Regions from separate parts of the Streptomyces sp. NPDC012935 genome, predicted to be linked through region 2. Evidence: riboswitches for the same ligand, from Rfam matches in the RefSeq annotation. Region 2 holds a riboswitch; the other holds the start of a gene.
The links. A riboswitch is a leader RNA that binds a small molecule or an ion and turns the genes downstream of it on or off. The one in region 2 is predicted to bind cobalamin.
Positions count from the first base shown of each region.

Region 1: it holds a riboswitch for cobalamin, as region 2 does, so the genes downstream of both, metE (5-methyltetrahydropteroyltriglutamate--homocysteine S-methyltransferase) here and ACFY5C_RS14445 (cobalamin biosynthesis protein) in region 2, are expected to answer to the same signal.

Region 1 covers NZ_JBIBBC010000017.1:53,935-60,296, forward strand. Annotated here, with positions in the region: partial or broken gene ACFY5C_RS32130 (ABC transporter ATP-binding protein) at 1-446, opposite strand, end outside; gene metE (5-methyltetrahydropteroyltriglutamate--homocysteine S-methyltransferase) at 470-2,788, opposite strand; cobalamin riboswitch at 2,967-3,162, opposite strand; gene ACFY5C_RS32140 (3-hydroxybutyryl-CoA dehydrogenase) at 3,528-4,397, opposite strand; gene aceB (malate synthase A) at 4,394-5,986, opposite strand; gene aceA (isocitrate lyase) at 6,094-6,362, opposite strand, start outside.
Region 2 covers NZ_JBIBBC010000005.1:54,812-61,173, forward strand. Annotated here, with positions in the region: gene ACFY5C_RS14425 (class II aldolase/adducin family protein) at 1-477, opposite strand, end outside; gene ACFY5C_RS14430 (lysozyme) at 686-1,435, shown strand; gene ACFY5C_RS14435 (anion permease) at 1,600-2,832, shown strand; gene ACFY5C_RS14440 (hypothetical protein) at 2,885-3,106, shown strand; cobalamin riboswitch at 3,222-3,364, shown strand; gene ACFY5C_RS14445 (cobalamin biosynthesis protein) at 3,465-4,406, shown strand; gene ACFY5C_RS14450 (cobyric acid synthase) at 4,403-5,953, shown strand; gene cobN (cobaltochelatase subunit CobN) at 5,950-6,362, shown strand, end outside.

The DNA.
Region 1 (6,362 bases), on a different contig from region 2:
GCGCCGTCCACGGCGGTGAGCGCCGACTCGATCAGCGCGGCGTCCTCGGAGGTGTCGCCGTCGAGCAGCCGCGTGTGCGGAGTACGGCCCGCGGCGACGATCGCACGGTCCGTCAGGTCGAAGTCCGCGCCGGGCTCCTGCGGTGGTGCAGGAGCCGAGCCCGCGGGCTCCTGCACCACAGCGGCCACCGTGCGGGCCACCTGCCGCACGGGCAGTGACCTGGCGTCGGTGCCGTCGACACGGACCTCGCCGCCGGCGGGGCGCAGGTCGCGGTAGACGGCGCGCAACAGGCTGGACTCGCCGCTGCCGTTGAGGCCCACGAGGCGGATCACCTCGCCCGGGCGGGCGATGAGGGAGACGTCCTCCACCAGGTGGTGCGCACCGCCGGTGAGCGTGACGCCGGCCTCAGGGCCGGGGAGGGAGCGCCGACGCGCCCTCCCCGGCAGATCACTCCCGATCGCTGCCGGTCTCAGGACGCGGAGAGTTCCGCACGGACCGTGCGGGCGGCGGTGACCAGGTTCTCCAGTGAGGCGCGGGTCTCGGGCCAGCCGCGGGTCTTCAGGCCGCAGTCGGGGTTGACCCAGAGGCGTTCGGCGGGGATGGCCTTGAGGCCGGTGCGCAGCAGGGACGCCGCCTCCTGGGCGCTGGGGACGCGTGGGGAGTGGATGTCGTACACGCCGGGGCCGGCCTCGCGCGGGTAGCCGTGGGCGGCGAGTTCGCGGGCGACCTGCATGTGTGAGCGGGCGGCCTCCAGGCTGATGACGTCGGCGTCCAGGTCGTCGATGGCCTGGACGATGTCGCCGAACTCGGCGTAGCACATGTGGGTGTGGATCTGGGTGTCCGGACGCACACCGCTCGTGCTGAGCCTGAACGCCTCCGTCGCCCAGGCCAGGTAGGCCGGACGGTCGGCGCAGCGCAGCGGCAGGGTCTCGCGCAGAGCGGGTTCGTCGACCTGGATGACCGAAGTCCCGGCTGCCTCCAGGTCGCCCACCTCGTCGCGCAGGGCGAGGGCGACCTGGCGGGCGGTGTCACCGAGAGGCTGATCGTCGCGGACGAAGGACCAGGCGAGCATGGTGACCGGGCCGGTGAGCATGCCCTTGACGGGGCGGTCGGTGAGGGACTGGGCGTACTGCGTCCAGCGCACCGTCATCGGTTCGGGGCGGGAGATGTCGCCGGCCAGGATCGGCGGACGGACGTACCGCGTGCCGTAGGACTGCACCCAGCCGTGCTGGGTGGCGAGGTAGCCGGTGAGCTGCTCGGCGAAGTACTGGACCATGTCGTTGCGTTCGGCCTCGCCGTGCACCAGGACGTCGATCCCGGTCTTCTCCTGGAAGGAGATGACCTCCTGGATCTCGGCCTTGATGCGCTCCTCGTACCCTGCGGCGCCGATGCGCCCGCCGCGCAGGTCGGCGCGTGCGGCGCGCAGTTCGCCGGTCTGCGGGAAGGAGCCGATGGTGGTCGTCGGCAGCAGGGGCATGCCGAGGTGGGCGCGCTGGGCGGCGGCGCGTTCGGAGTACGGCTGGGAGCGGCGGGCGTCGGCCTCGGTGACGGCGGCGGCGCGGGCGCGGACGGCCGGGTCACGGGTGATCGGCGAGCCGGCGCGGGACGCCAGGTCGGCCCGGTTGGCGGCGAGTTCGGCGGCGACGGCGTGCGTGCCCTGGGCGAGGCCCTTGGCGAGCGTGACGATCTCGGCGGTCTTCTGTTTCGCGAATGCCAGCCAGCGCAGGACCTGCGGCTCGATGTCCCGCTCCAGGCCCGTGTCCAGGGGCACATGGAGCAGGGAGCAGGAGGCGGCCACGTCGACCCGGTCGGCCAGCCCGAGCAGGGTGCCCAGGGTGGACAGGGACTTCTCCAGGTCGTTGACCCAGATGTTGCGGCCGTTGACCACACCGGCGACCAACCGCTTGCCGGGCAGCCCGCCGACCGCGGCGAGTGCGTCCAGGTTCGCTGCGGCGGACCCGGTGAAGTCCAGCGCCAGCCCTTCGACCGGGGCCTTCGCCAATACCGGCAGGGCGTCGCCGACCCGGTCGAAGTACGAGGCGACCAGCAGCTTCGGGCGGTCGGTGAGGGCACCGAGGTCGCGGTAGGCCCGCTCGGCGGCATTCAGCTCGGCCGGGGTGCGGTCCTGGACAAGGGCGGGCTCGTCCAGCTGCACCCACTCGGCGCCGGCCGCGCGCAGGTCGGCGAGGACCTCGGCGTACACCGGCAGCAGGCGGTCCAGGAGCGTGAGCGGCTCGAAGTCCGCGGCGACCCCGGGGGCGGGCTTGGCGAGCAGCAGATACGTGACCGGGCCGACCAGGACTGGGCGGGCGGTGAGACCGAGCGCGAGGGCCTCCTTCAGCTCGGCGACCTGCTTGGTCGAGTCGGCCGTGAAGACGGTGTCAGGGCCCAGCTCCGGCACCAGGTAGTGGTAGTTCGTGTCGAACCACTTCGTCATCTCCAGCGGCGCCACGTCCTGCGTGCCGCGCGCCATGGCGAAGTAGCCGTCGAGGGTGCCGGCCGTGACGGAGTGCCGGTGGCGCTCGGGGATCGCGCCGACCATGACGGTGGTGTCCAGGACGTGGTCGTAGTACGAGAAATCACCGGTGGGCACCTCGTGGATGCCGGCGTCGGCCAGCTGCCGCCAGTTGGCGGCGCGCACGTCGGCGGCCGTGGTGCGCAGGGCGCCAGCGGTGACACGGCCCTTCCAGTAGCCCTCGACCGCCTTCTTCAGTTCCCGGTTCGCGCCCTGGCGGGGGTAGCCGTACACGGTGGCCCGTGCTGCCGCGGCTGCGGACTTCGTGGTCACGGAGATCTCCTTCGCGAGATGAATCCCTGAGATCCCGGCGACGGGACGAGAGCGCGAAGGGGTGACGAACCGGACGGTCGGAGCGTGCGCGGCTGGGCACGGTCGTCCGCCTGGTATGTACGCCGACCCGCCCTCGAGGTCACCGGGATGTCCGCGCACGGGTCGTCCGCGCGCGGGCAGTTGGCAGGTCTTCGGACTCGCGGGCACGTCCTCCTGACCGGAGGACACCTACTGGCCGTCGCTTCCCAGGCCCTCTTCGTCGGGCCCAGTGCGGATGACGGCGGTCGTTCCCACTCACCGCTGCGGGGCAGTCCCGGATTCTCACCGGGTTCCCTCTTGCGACGCATCCCACCTGGCGGGCGGGGCGAACCAGCTGCACCGGCCAGCCTACGGGGTGGCACCTCGCAGGGCAGCGCGGCATCCGTCATCCGGATGGTGAAATGGGACACCCGCGACGACGCCCCGGCTGCTGGCCGAGGTGTACGGAGTGGAGCCGAGGTCGCCCTCCATCCGCGCACGGGCGCACCCGAGATGACCTTCCCCGGGGAGCCGCAGGCGGTCGCCGCGACCAGGACGGGCCACTCGGCAGGCTCTGAGTGCCCGGCGCGTTGCGAGGGCGGGAGCGCCACAGAGCGGGAAGCGCCTGACAGCGCCTCCCGCCCTTCCCCTGTGTCAGCCGCGCGGGAACCCTCACTCCCGGCGGCGACGCGGACCCCTCAGCCCGCGTCGTACCAGGCCCTCAGTCCTGGTCGTAGATGTGGAACCCGCGGCCGGTCTTGCGGCCGAGCAATCCCGCCTCCACCATCCGCTGGAGCAGCGGGGGAGGGGCGTAGAGGGGCTCCCTGAACTCGTCGTAGAGCGACCCGGCGATCGAGGCGACGGTGTCGAGGCCGATCAGGTCCGCGAGCCTGAGCGGGCCCATGGGGTGGGCGCAGCCCAGCTCCATGCCCGTGTCGATGTCGGCGGCTGTGGCGAAGCCGGACTCGGCCATCCGGACCGCCGACAGCAGGTACGGGATGAGCAGGGCGTTGACGACGAAGCCGGCCCGGTCCTGGGAGTGGATCACCGTCCTGCCCAGCGTCCTGGTGGCGAATTCCCGTACTGCGGCAAGCGTCTGAGGCGCCGTGTGCAGCGAGGTCACGATCTCCACCAGCGGCAGCACCGGCACCGGGTTGAAGAAGTGCAGGCCCACCACCCGGTCCGCCCGGCCGGTCGCCATGCCCAGCCGCATGACGGGGAGTGAGGAGGTGTTGGTCGCCAGCACCGCCTCCGGATCCTCGACGATCTTGTCGAGCGCGGCGAAGACCTCGGTCTTGGCGGCCGGGTTCTCGATGACGGCCTCGACGACGAGCTGCCGGTCGGCGAGATCGTCCAGGCTGCCGCTGAAGGCCGTGCGGTCGAGCGCGTCTCGCGCTGCGGCCTCCTCCAGCCTGCCGCGGCGCACCGCGCGGTCGAGTGACGCCGCCATCCGGTCCCGTGCGGCGCGGGCCGCGACCTCGTCCACTTCGCAGACCACGGTGTCGAGGCCGGCCCGTGCGCACACCTCGGCGATCCCGGCCCCCATCTGCCCGCCGCCGACCACGCCGACGCGCTGGATGCCCCCGCTCACGCCCCGGCCTCCGTCCGCTTCACGAGGTGCCGCGTGTACGCGTCCGGGGTGAAGAACAGCGGCAACTCGCCCGCCAGGGCGGTCCGTTCGAACAGGGCGCGGATCTCGTCGACGGGCGCCCACGGGTACTCGCGGCCGAGCGCGACGACCTCGTCGTCGAGCAGCCGCAGCACCGTCTCCCGGTCGATCACCCGGTGCCGGAGCCACTGCCAGATCTGCACGCGGGCGATCTCGGCGGTGGCCGCGTCCTCCATCAGGCCGTACAGCGCGACCGCGCCCTGCCCGCGCAGCCAGGCGGCGAAATAGCGCAGCGCGACGGCGATGTTGGTGCGCACGCCCTCCTCGGTCGGCGGCCCGCTGATCCTGCGCACCGACAGCAGGTCCGCCGCGCTCACGTCGACGTCGTCGCGGGTACGGTCGATCTGGTGGGGCCGTTCGTCGAGGACACCGTCGAAGACCTCGCGGCAGACGGGGACGAGCCCGGGGTGGGCCACCCAGGAGCCGTCGAAGCCGTCCTCGGCCTCCCGCTCCTTGTCGAGCCGGACCTTGGCGAGCGCGGCCTCGTTCGCGGCCGGGTCCTTGCCGGGCACGTGGGCGGCCATGCCGCCGATGGCGTGGGCGCCGCGCTTGTGGCAGGTGCGGACGAGGAGTTCGGTGTACGCCCGCATGAAGGGGGCGGTCATCGTCACCTTCGCCCGGTCGGGCAGGAGGAAGTCGGTGCGGTGGCCGAACGTCTTGATCAGGCTGAACAGGTAGTCCCAGCGGCCCGCGTTGAGCCCCGCGCTGTGCTCGCGAAGTTCGTAGAGGATCTCCTCCATCTCGAACGCGGCGGTGATCGTCTCGATGAGGACCGTGGCACGGATCGTGCCGTGCGCAATGCCGAGCAGTTCCTGGGCGAGGACGAAGACGTCGTTCCACAGGCGCGCCTCGTGCCGGTTCTCCAGCTTCGGCAGGTAGAAGTACGGGCCGTACCCGGCGTCGATCTGGCGCTGGGCGCAGTGGAAGAAGTACAGGCCGAAGTCGACCAGGGCGGCAGGCACGGGCCGTCCGTCGAACTCCAGGTGCTCCTCGTCGAGATGCCAGCCGCGCGGGCGGACCATGATGGTGGCGAGCCGGTCTCCGAGGCGGTACTCCTTGCCCTCCGCCGTGGTGAAGCCGATCCGGCGCTCGACCGCGTCGAGCAGGTTGAGCTGGCCGCCGACGACGTTGTCCCAGAGGGGAGCGGTGGCGTCCTCGAAGTCCGCCATCCAGATCCTGGCGCCGGAGTTGAGCGCGTTGACCGCCATCCGGCGGTCCGGCGGGCCGGTGATCTCGACGCGGCGGTCGGTGAGGCCGGGGGCGGGCGGCGCGACGCGCCAGGTCGGGTCGGCGCGGACGGCGGAGGTGACCATGGGGAAGCCGAGCGGTGAGCCCGATGCCAGCCGCAGCGCCAGCCTGCGGCGCTCCTTCATGACTTCCTGGCGGCGTGGGCCGAACTCCGCGGCGAGCCGGCCCACGAAGTCGAGGGCGGCCGGCGTGAGGATCTCGTCGTGACGGTGGCCCGGGCCGGCGAGGACACGGACATGGTGGGTCAGTGCGGTGGTGGACATCGGGTTCTCCTGAGGGATGGGAGCGGAGGGGGCGGACAGGGACGGTCGCCCGTTCCCTCCGCTCGGCCACCGGGAGCCTCGCGGCGCGGGGCGCCCGGTCCGGCGGCCTAGTGGAACTGCTCTTCCTCCGTGGACCCGGCCAGCGCGGTCGTGGACGACGCCGGATTGACGGCCGTCGACACCAGGTCGAAGTACCCCGTACCGACCTCACGTTGATGCCTGACGGCGGTGAAGCCGTGGGCCTGCGCGGCGAACTCCTTCTCCTGCAGGTCGACGTAGGCGGTCATGCCGTGCTCGGCGTAGCCGCGGGCGAGGTCGAACATGCCGTGGTTCAGGGAGTGGAAGCCGGCCAGCGTGATGAACTGGAACTTGTAGC
Region 2 (6,362 bases):
CGTCGCATAGGGGGCAACTCGGACGGGGCCGCCGAGGGCGGCGGCCATGTAGTGGATCAGCGGGAGCTCGGGCACCAGGGTCGAGACGGCCGTCGCGTGGACCGCGTGGGTGTGGACGACGGCGCCGGCGTCCGTGGCCCGGTAGACGGCGAGATGCATGGGCAGCTCGCTCGTCGGCACCAGCGCGCCCAGCACCTGCCTGCCGTCCAGGTCGACCCCGGTCACATCCTCCGGCGCCAGGCGGTCGTACGGCACCCCCGACGGTGTGACCAGCACGGTGTCGTCGACCCGCACGGAGACGTTCCCGGACGTGCCGACGACCAGGCCGTCGGAGACGGTCCGGCGGGCCGTCGCCACGAGGGCCTCCCAGGCCTCCGCCTCCTCGGGGCGCGCACTGCGGCCCCACGACTCCCCCACTTCCTGTGCGCCCTCCCGCGTGTCCCGCGCGCCCCGCTGGTCCCGCCGCTCCTCAGCCATGCGGCGATCCTGCCAGGCGTGGCCGCGGCACGGCACCAAGTCACCGCCGGGCCGGGGCACTTTAGGGGAGGAGGACCGGCGTCCGGCAGGGCACATACCTGGACATAACCCTCCACCCCCCACCTTGGCCTGGGATCGATCAGGATTCAACGATCTTCCCGTAGCCTCTGGCTGATTTGTCGTGCACGCCGCCATTCCGGGGGGAAATATGGCCCGTGATCGCAAACCGTCCCGTCACCGCTCCCGCCTTCTGGCGATATCCGTCGCAGCGCTCACGCTCGGCGGGACCGCACTCGCCGAGATACCGGCCGCGGCGGCCGGCAAGCCCAAGGGCCATGACGTCTCTTCCCACCAGAAGAACGTCAACTGGCAGAGCGCGAAGAGCAAGGGCGCCAAGTTCGTCTACGTCAAGGCGACCGAGTCCCACACCTACCGCAACCCCTACTTCGGCCAGCAGTACAACGGCTCCCGCAACGCGGGCCTGATACGCGGCGCGTACCACTTCGCGCTGCCGAACAAGTCGCCGGGCAGGACGCAGGCCGCGTACTTCGTGCGCAACGGCGGCGACTGGCGGTCCGACGGCTGGACCCTGCCACCCGCTCTCGACATCGAGTACAACCCCTACAGCAGGCACAAGTGCTACGGGCTGAGCAAGGCGAAGATGGTCAGCTGGATCCAGTCCTTCAGCAACGAGGTCAAGCGGCTGACCGGCCGTCGCCCGGTGATCTACACCACCACGCACTGGTGGAACAACTGCACCGGCGGCAGCCGCGCCTTCGCCTCGAATCACGCGCTGTGGATAGCGCGCTACAACTCCTCCAGCGCGGGGGCGCTGCCGGCCGGATGGCGGTTCTGGACCATCTGGCAGTACGACAACGGCAGCGGAAGCCTGCCGGGTGACCAGAATCTCTTCAACGGGTCCATGACCCAGCTGAGGAAGTTCGCCCGAGGCTACTGACCTTGCGGCGCCTGGGCCGCGCGACGGCCGAGGGACGGGGGCCTCGCCCACCGGACGATTAACCCCCTCCCGCGGACACCGTGCGGCTCACCCCAGTTCATCTTCCGTTCACTCAGGTTACTTACGTTCGTCCGGCCAATGACCTCGAACGATTGCCTGGGTAAATGGAAAACTTCTCGCTGATCCTCGCGATTGTGGTGGTAACCGCACTCGCGTTCGATTTCACGAACGGTTTCCACGACACCGCCAACGCGATGGCCACCACCATCTCGACCGGTGCGCTCAAGCCCAAGGTCGCGGTGGCCATGTCCGCCGCGCTGAACCTTGTCGGCGCCTTCCTCTCCGTGGAGGTCGCCAACACGATCTCCAAAGGTCTCGTCGACGAGACCGGCATCCGTCCCGAGGTCATCTTCGCCGCGCTGGTCGGCGCGATCCTCTGGAACCTGCTGACCTGGCTGGTGGGCCTGCCCTCCAGCTCCTCGCACGCGCTGATGGGCGGTCTGATCGGCGCCACCATCGCCTCGGCCGGCGTCGGCGCGGTCCACGGCGACGCGCTCGTCACCAAGGTGCTGATCCCGGCGATCGCCGCCCCGCTGGTCGCGGGCATCGCGGCGCTGCTGGCCACCCGCCTGACCTACTCGCTCGGCAAGAAGGCCGACGGCGAGTCCGCCAAGAAGGGCTACCGCGCCGGCCAGATCGCCTCGGCCGGCCTGGTCTCCCTGGCCCACGGCACCAACGACGCGCAGAAGACCATGGGCATCATCACCCTCGCCCTGGTCGCCGGCGGCACCCTCGCCCCCGACTCCGACCCGCCCATGTGGGTCATCCTCTCCGCGGGCCTGGCCATCGCGCTCGGCACCTACCTCGGCGGCTGGCGCATCATCCGCACCATGGGCAAGGGCCTGACCGACCTTCAGCCGCAGCAGGGCTTCGCCGCCCAGACCAGCGCGGCCACCGTCATCCTGGCCTCCTCCCACCTCGGCTTCTCCCTGTCCACCACGCACTCCGTCTCCGGCGCGGTGATGGGCGCGGGCCTCGGCCGCAAGGGCGGTGTGGTCCGCTGGTCGACGGCGACCCGCATGTTCGTCGCCTGGGGCCTGACCCTCCCGGCCGCCGCGCTGGTCGGCGCGATCGCCGAGTACGTGACGGGCTTCGGCGCCTGGGGCACCGCCGTCGTCGCGGTGTTCCTGGTCGCCTCCAGCGCCGCGATCTGGAAGATCTCCCGCCGTGAGGTCATCGACCACACCAACGTCAACGAGTCCGACGAGCCGGCCGGCGTGGTGACCACGGCCATGGCCGCCGTGACCCCGCCGCCCGCGGGCATGGCGACCGAGGAACTCACGGCCACCATCCCGGCCCAGTCCTCGGAGCCGGAGCCTTCGAAGGCCACGGTCTGACGCACCCGGTCACTCCAGTCACTCCCCCTCACACACTCAGGAAAGCAGAAGCATGAAGATCGACTGGGCGGCACTCGGCTCCGTCTTCGGCGTCAGCCTCGTGGTCACCGTGGCCCTGGTGGGCCTGTTCACCCTCGGCATCGCAGGCCTGTCCCGGCGCGAACGGGCCGCGGCCCAGGGCGACTCGGCCTCTCTCGCGGTCACGGGTGCGTACGCGTGCTTCGCGGCATGCGCGGCGGCAGTGGCGTACGGCATCTATCTGATCGTGGCCTGACGCACGACGCGCATCACCTGAAACACCCGAGGTGCGGGACGGATCACCGTCCCGCACCTCACTGCTGTGTGGGCCTTCGCACACTCTCCCTTCGCAGGTCAACGGCAAGTTGACGGCCGTTCCAACCCCGTGGTGGACTGCCGGAGCCATGTGCGGCGGCAGGAGAGGAAGCCGGTGTGAATCCGGCGCGGTCCCGCCACTGTCACCGGGGTAGACACCCCCGGGAGCCAGGAACTCTCACCGCCGGTCTCGTCGAACCAGGGCGTGGACACCCTGAGTGAGGACATAACGCGATGCTCGCCTGCCGATCGACATGCAGAACCGGACCCTCGTCTGACTCGACGCTCGGCTGACCCCGATGCGTGCCGATCGCGTCTTCGCGTACGGCGCCGCCGCCGGACTTCTCGGTGATCTGCTGCTCGGCGATCCTCGCCGGGGACACCCGGTCGCCGTGTTCGGGCGGACCGCCGCCGCCGTGGAACGGGTGTTGTGGCGTGACCACCGCGCATGGGGTGCGGTGCACACCGCCGTGTGCGCCGGTGGCGCCGTGGCCCTCGGCGCCACCGCAGCTCGTCTCGTACGTACGTCCCCCGCCACCGCCGTCGCGCTGACCGGCGCCGCCACCTGGGCGGTCGTCGGGGGGACTTCGCTCGCCCGGGAGGCCCGGGTCATCGGGCAGGCGCTCGAAGCGGGGGACATCGAGGGCGCACGTGCCCGGCTGCCGCATCTGTGCGGGCGGGATCCGCAGGCGCTGGACGCGGACGGGATCGCGCGGGCCGTCGTGGAGTCCGTCGCCGAGAACACCTCCGACGCGGTGGTGGGGGCCCTGGTGTGGGGCGCCGTGGCAGGCGTTCCCGGGCTGGTCGGGTTCCGGGCCGTGAACACACTCGACGCCATGGTGGGGCACAAGTCGCCCAAGTACCGGCGGTACGGCTGGGCTTCGGCCAGGCTCGACGACCTGGCGGGGTGGCCGGGATCCCGGCTGACCGCCGTACTCGCCGCCGTCGCCGGGGGTGACCCCCGTGGGGCGGTACGAGCGTGGCGCGCCGACGCCGCCAAGCATCCGAGCCCCAACGCCGGGCCCGTGGAGGCCTCGTTCGCGGGGGCGCTCGGGGTGCGGCTGGGCGGGACGCTGTCGTACGGCGGACGCGTCGAGCATCGGCCCGTGCTGAACGGGGACGGGCGGGCCGTGGGCACGCAGGACATCGAACGGGCCGTACGGCTGTCGAAGCGCGTCGGCTGGCTGGCGCTCGGCGTCTGTGCCGTCGCGCGCCGCATCGCGAAGGGACGTACCTCATGACGGGCGGTGGTCTCCTTGTCGCCGGCACCACATCCGACGCCGGCAAGAGCGTCGTCACCGCCGGGATCTGCCGATGGCTGGTGCGGCAGGGAGTGAAGGTCGCGCCGTTCAAGGCGCAGAACATGTCCCTCAACTCGTTCGTCACGCGTGAGGGCGCCGAGATCGGACGGGCCCAGGCCATGCAGGCACAGGCCTGCCGGGTCGAGCCGACCGCGCTGATGAATCCCGTGCTGCTCAAGCCCGGTGGGGAGCAGAGCAGTCAGGTCGTGCTGCTGGGCAAGCCGGTGGGTGAGCTGAGCGCACGCGGCTTCTTCGGGGGGTCTGGGGAGTCGTCCCCCGGGAAGAGGCTGCACGGCGGGCGGCAGGAGCAGCTGCTCGGGACCGTGCTCGACTGTCTCGCCGAGTTGCGGGGCACGTATGACGCGGTGATCTGTGAGGGGGCCGGCTCGCCGGCCGAGATCAATCTGCGGCGGACCGACATCGTCAACATGGGTATCGCCCGCAATGCCGGGCTGCCCGTGCTGGTGGTGGGTGACATCGACCGCGGGGGCGTGTTCGCCTCCTTCTTCGGGACGATCGCCCTGCTCTCGCCCGAGGACCAGGCGCTCGTCGCCGGGTTCCTGGTGAACAAGTTCCGCGGGGACGTCAGCCTCCTGGAGCCGGGGCTCGACATGCTGCTGGGCCTCACCGGACGGCACACCTACGGCGTCCTCCCCTTCCAGCACGGCCTCGGCATCGACGAGGAGGACGGACTGCGGGTGTCCCTGCGCGGGACCGTGCGGGAGTCGAACGTCGCCCCGCCCGTCGGCGAGGACGTGCTGCGGGTCGCCGTCTGTGCCGTCCCGCTGATGTCCAACTTCACCGACATCGACGCCCTGGCCGCCGAACCCGGTGTCGTGGTGCGGTTCGTGGACCGGCCGGAGGAGCTGGCGGACGCGGATCTCGTCATCCTTCCGGGGACCCGGGGGACGGTTCGCGCGCTGGAGTGGCTGCGGGAGCGGGGGCTCGCACAGGCCCTGAAGCGCAGGGTCGCCGAAGGACGGCCCGTCCTCGGCATCTGCGGCGGCTTCCAGGTCCTCGGCGAGCACATCGAGGACGAGGTCGAGAGCCGGCAGGGTCATGTCGAGGGGCTCGGTGCGTTGCCCGTGCGGGTGCGGTTCGCCCGCGAGAAGACCCTGACCCGGCCGGTGGGAGAAGCCCTCGGCGAGCACGTCGCGGGGTACGAGATCCACCACGGGGTCGCCGAGATCCATGGCGGGGAAGCCTTCCTCGACGGCTGCCGGGTCGGCCAGACCTGGGGCACGCACTGGCACGGCTCGCTGGAGTCGGACGGTTTCCGGCGGGCCTTCCTGCGCGAGGTGGCCGCCGCCGCGGGCCGCCGCTTCGTGCCGGCCCCCGACACGTCGTTCGCCGCGCTGCGCGAGGAGCAGCTCGACCGGCTCGGCGACCTGATCGAACAGCACGCTGACACGGACGCGCTCTGGCGGCTCATCGAGTCGGGCGCGCCGCAAGGACTGCCCTTCATTCCACCGGGAGCGCCCGCATGAGCACTGTGTTGTTGTTGTCGACCGCCGACACGGACCTGTTGGCGGCAAGGGCCGCTGCCGGTGCCTCGTACCGGATCGGCAATCCGACCCGCGTGGACGTCGCCGAGGAGCTGCCCGCGCTCGTCGAGGGCGCGGACATCGCCGTCGTTCGCCTGCTGGGCGGCAAGCGGGCCTGGGAGGACGGGCTCGCCGCGCTGAAGGCCTCAGGCATCCCGACCGTGCTGCTCGGCGGCGAGGCCGTCCCGGACGCGGAGCTGATGGCCGAGTCGTCCGTGCCGGCCGGTGTCGTCGCCGAGGCGCTGAGGTATCTCGTCGAGGGCGGGCCGGCCAACCTGACCGAACTCGCGCGGTTCCTCTCCGACACCGTGCTGCTGACGGGCGAGGGGTTCGTCGAGCCGCAGAAGATGCC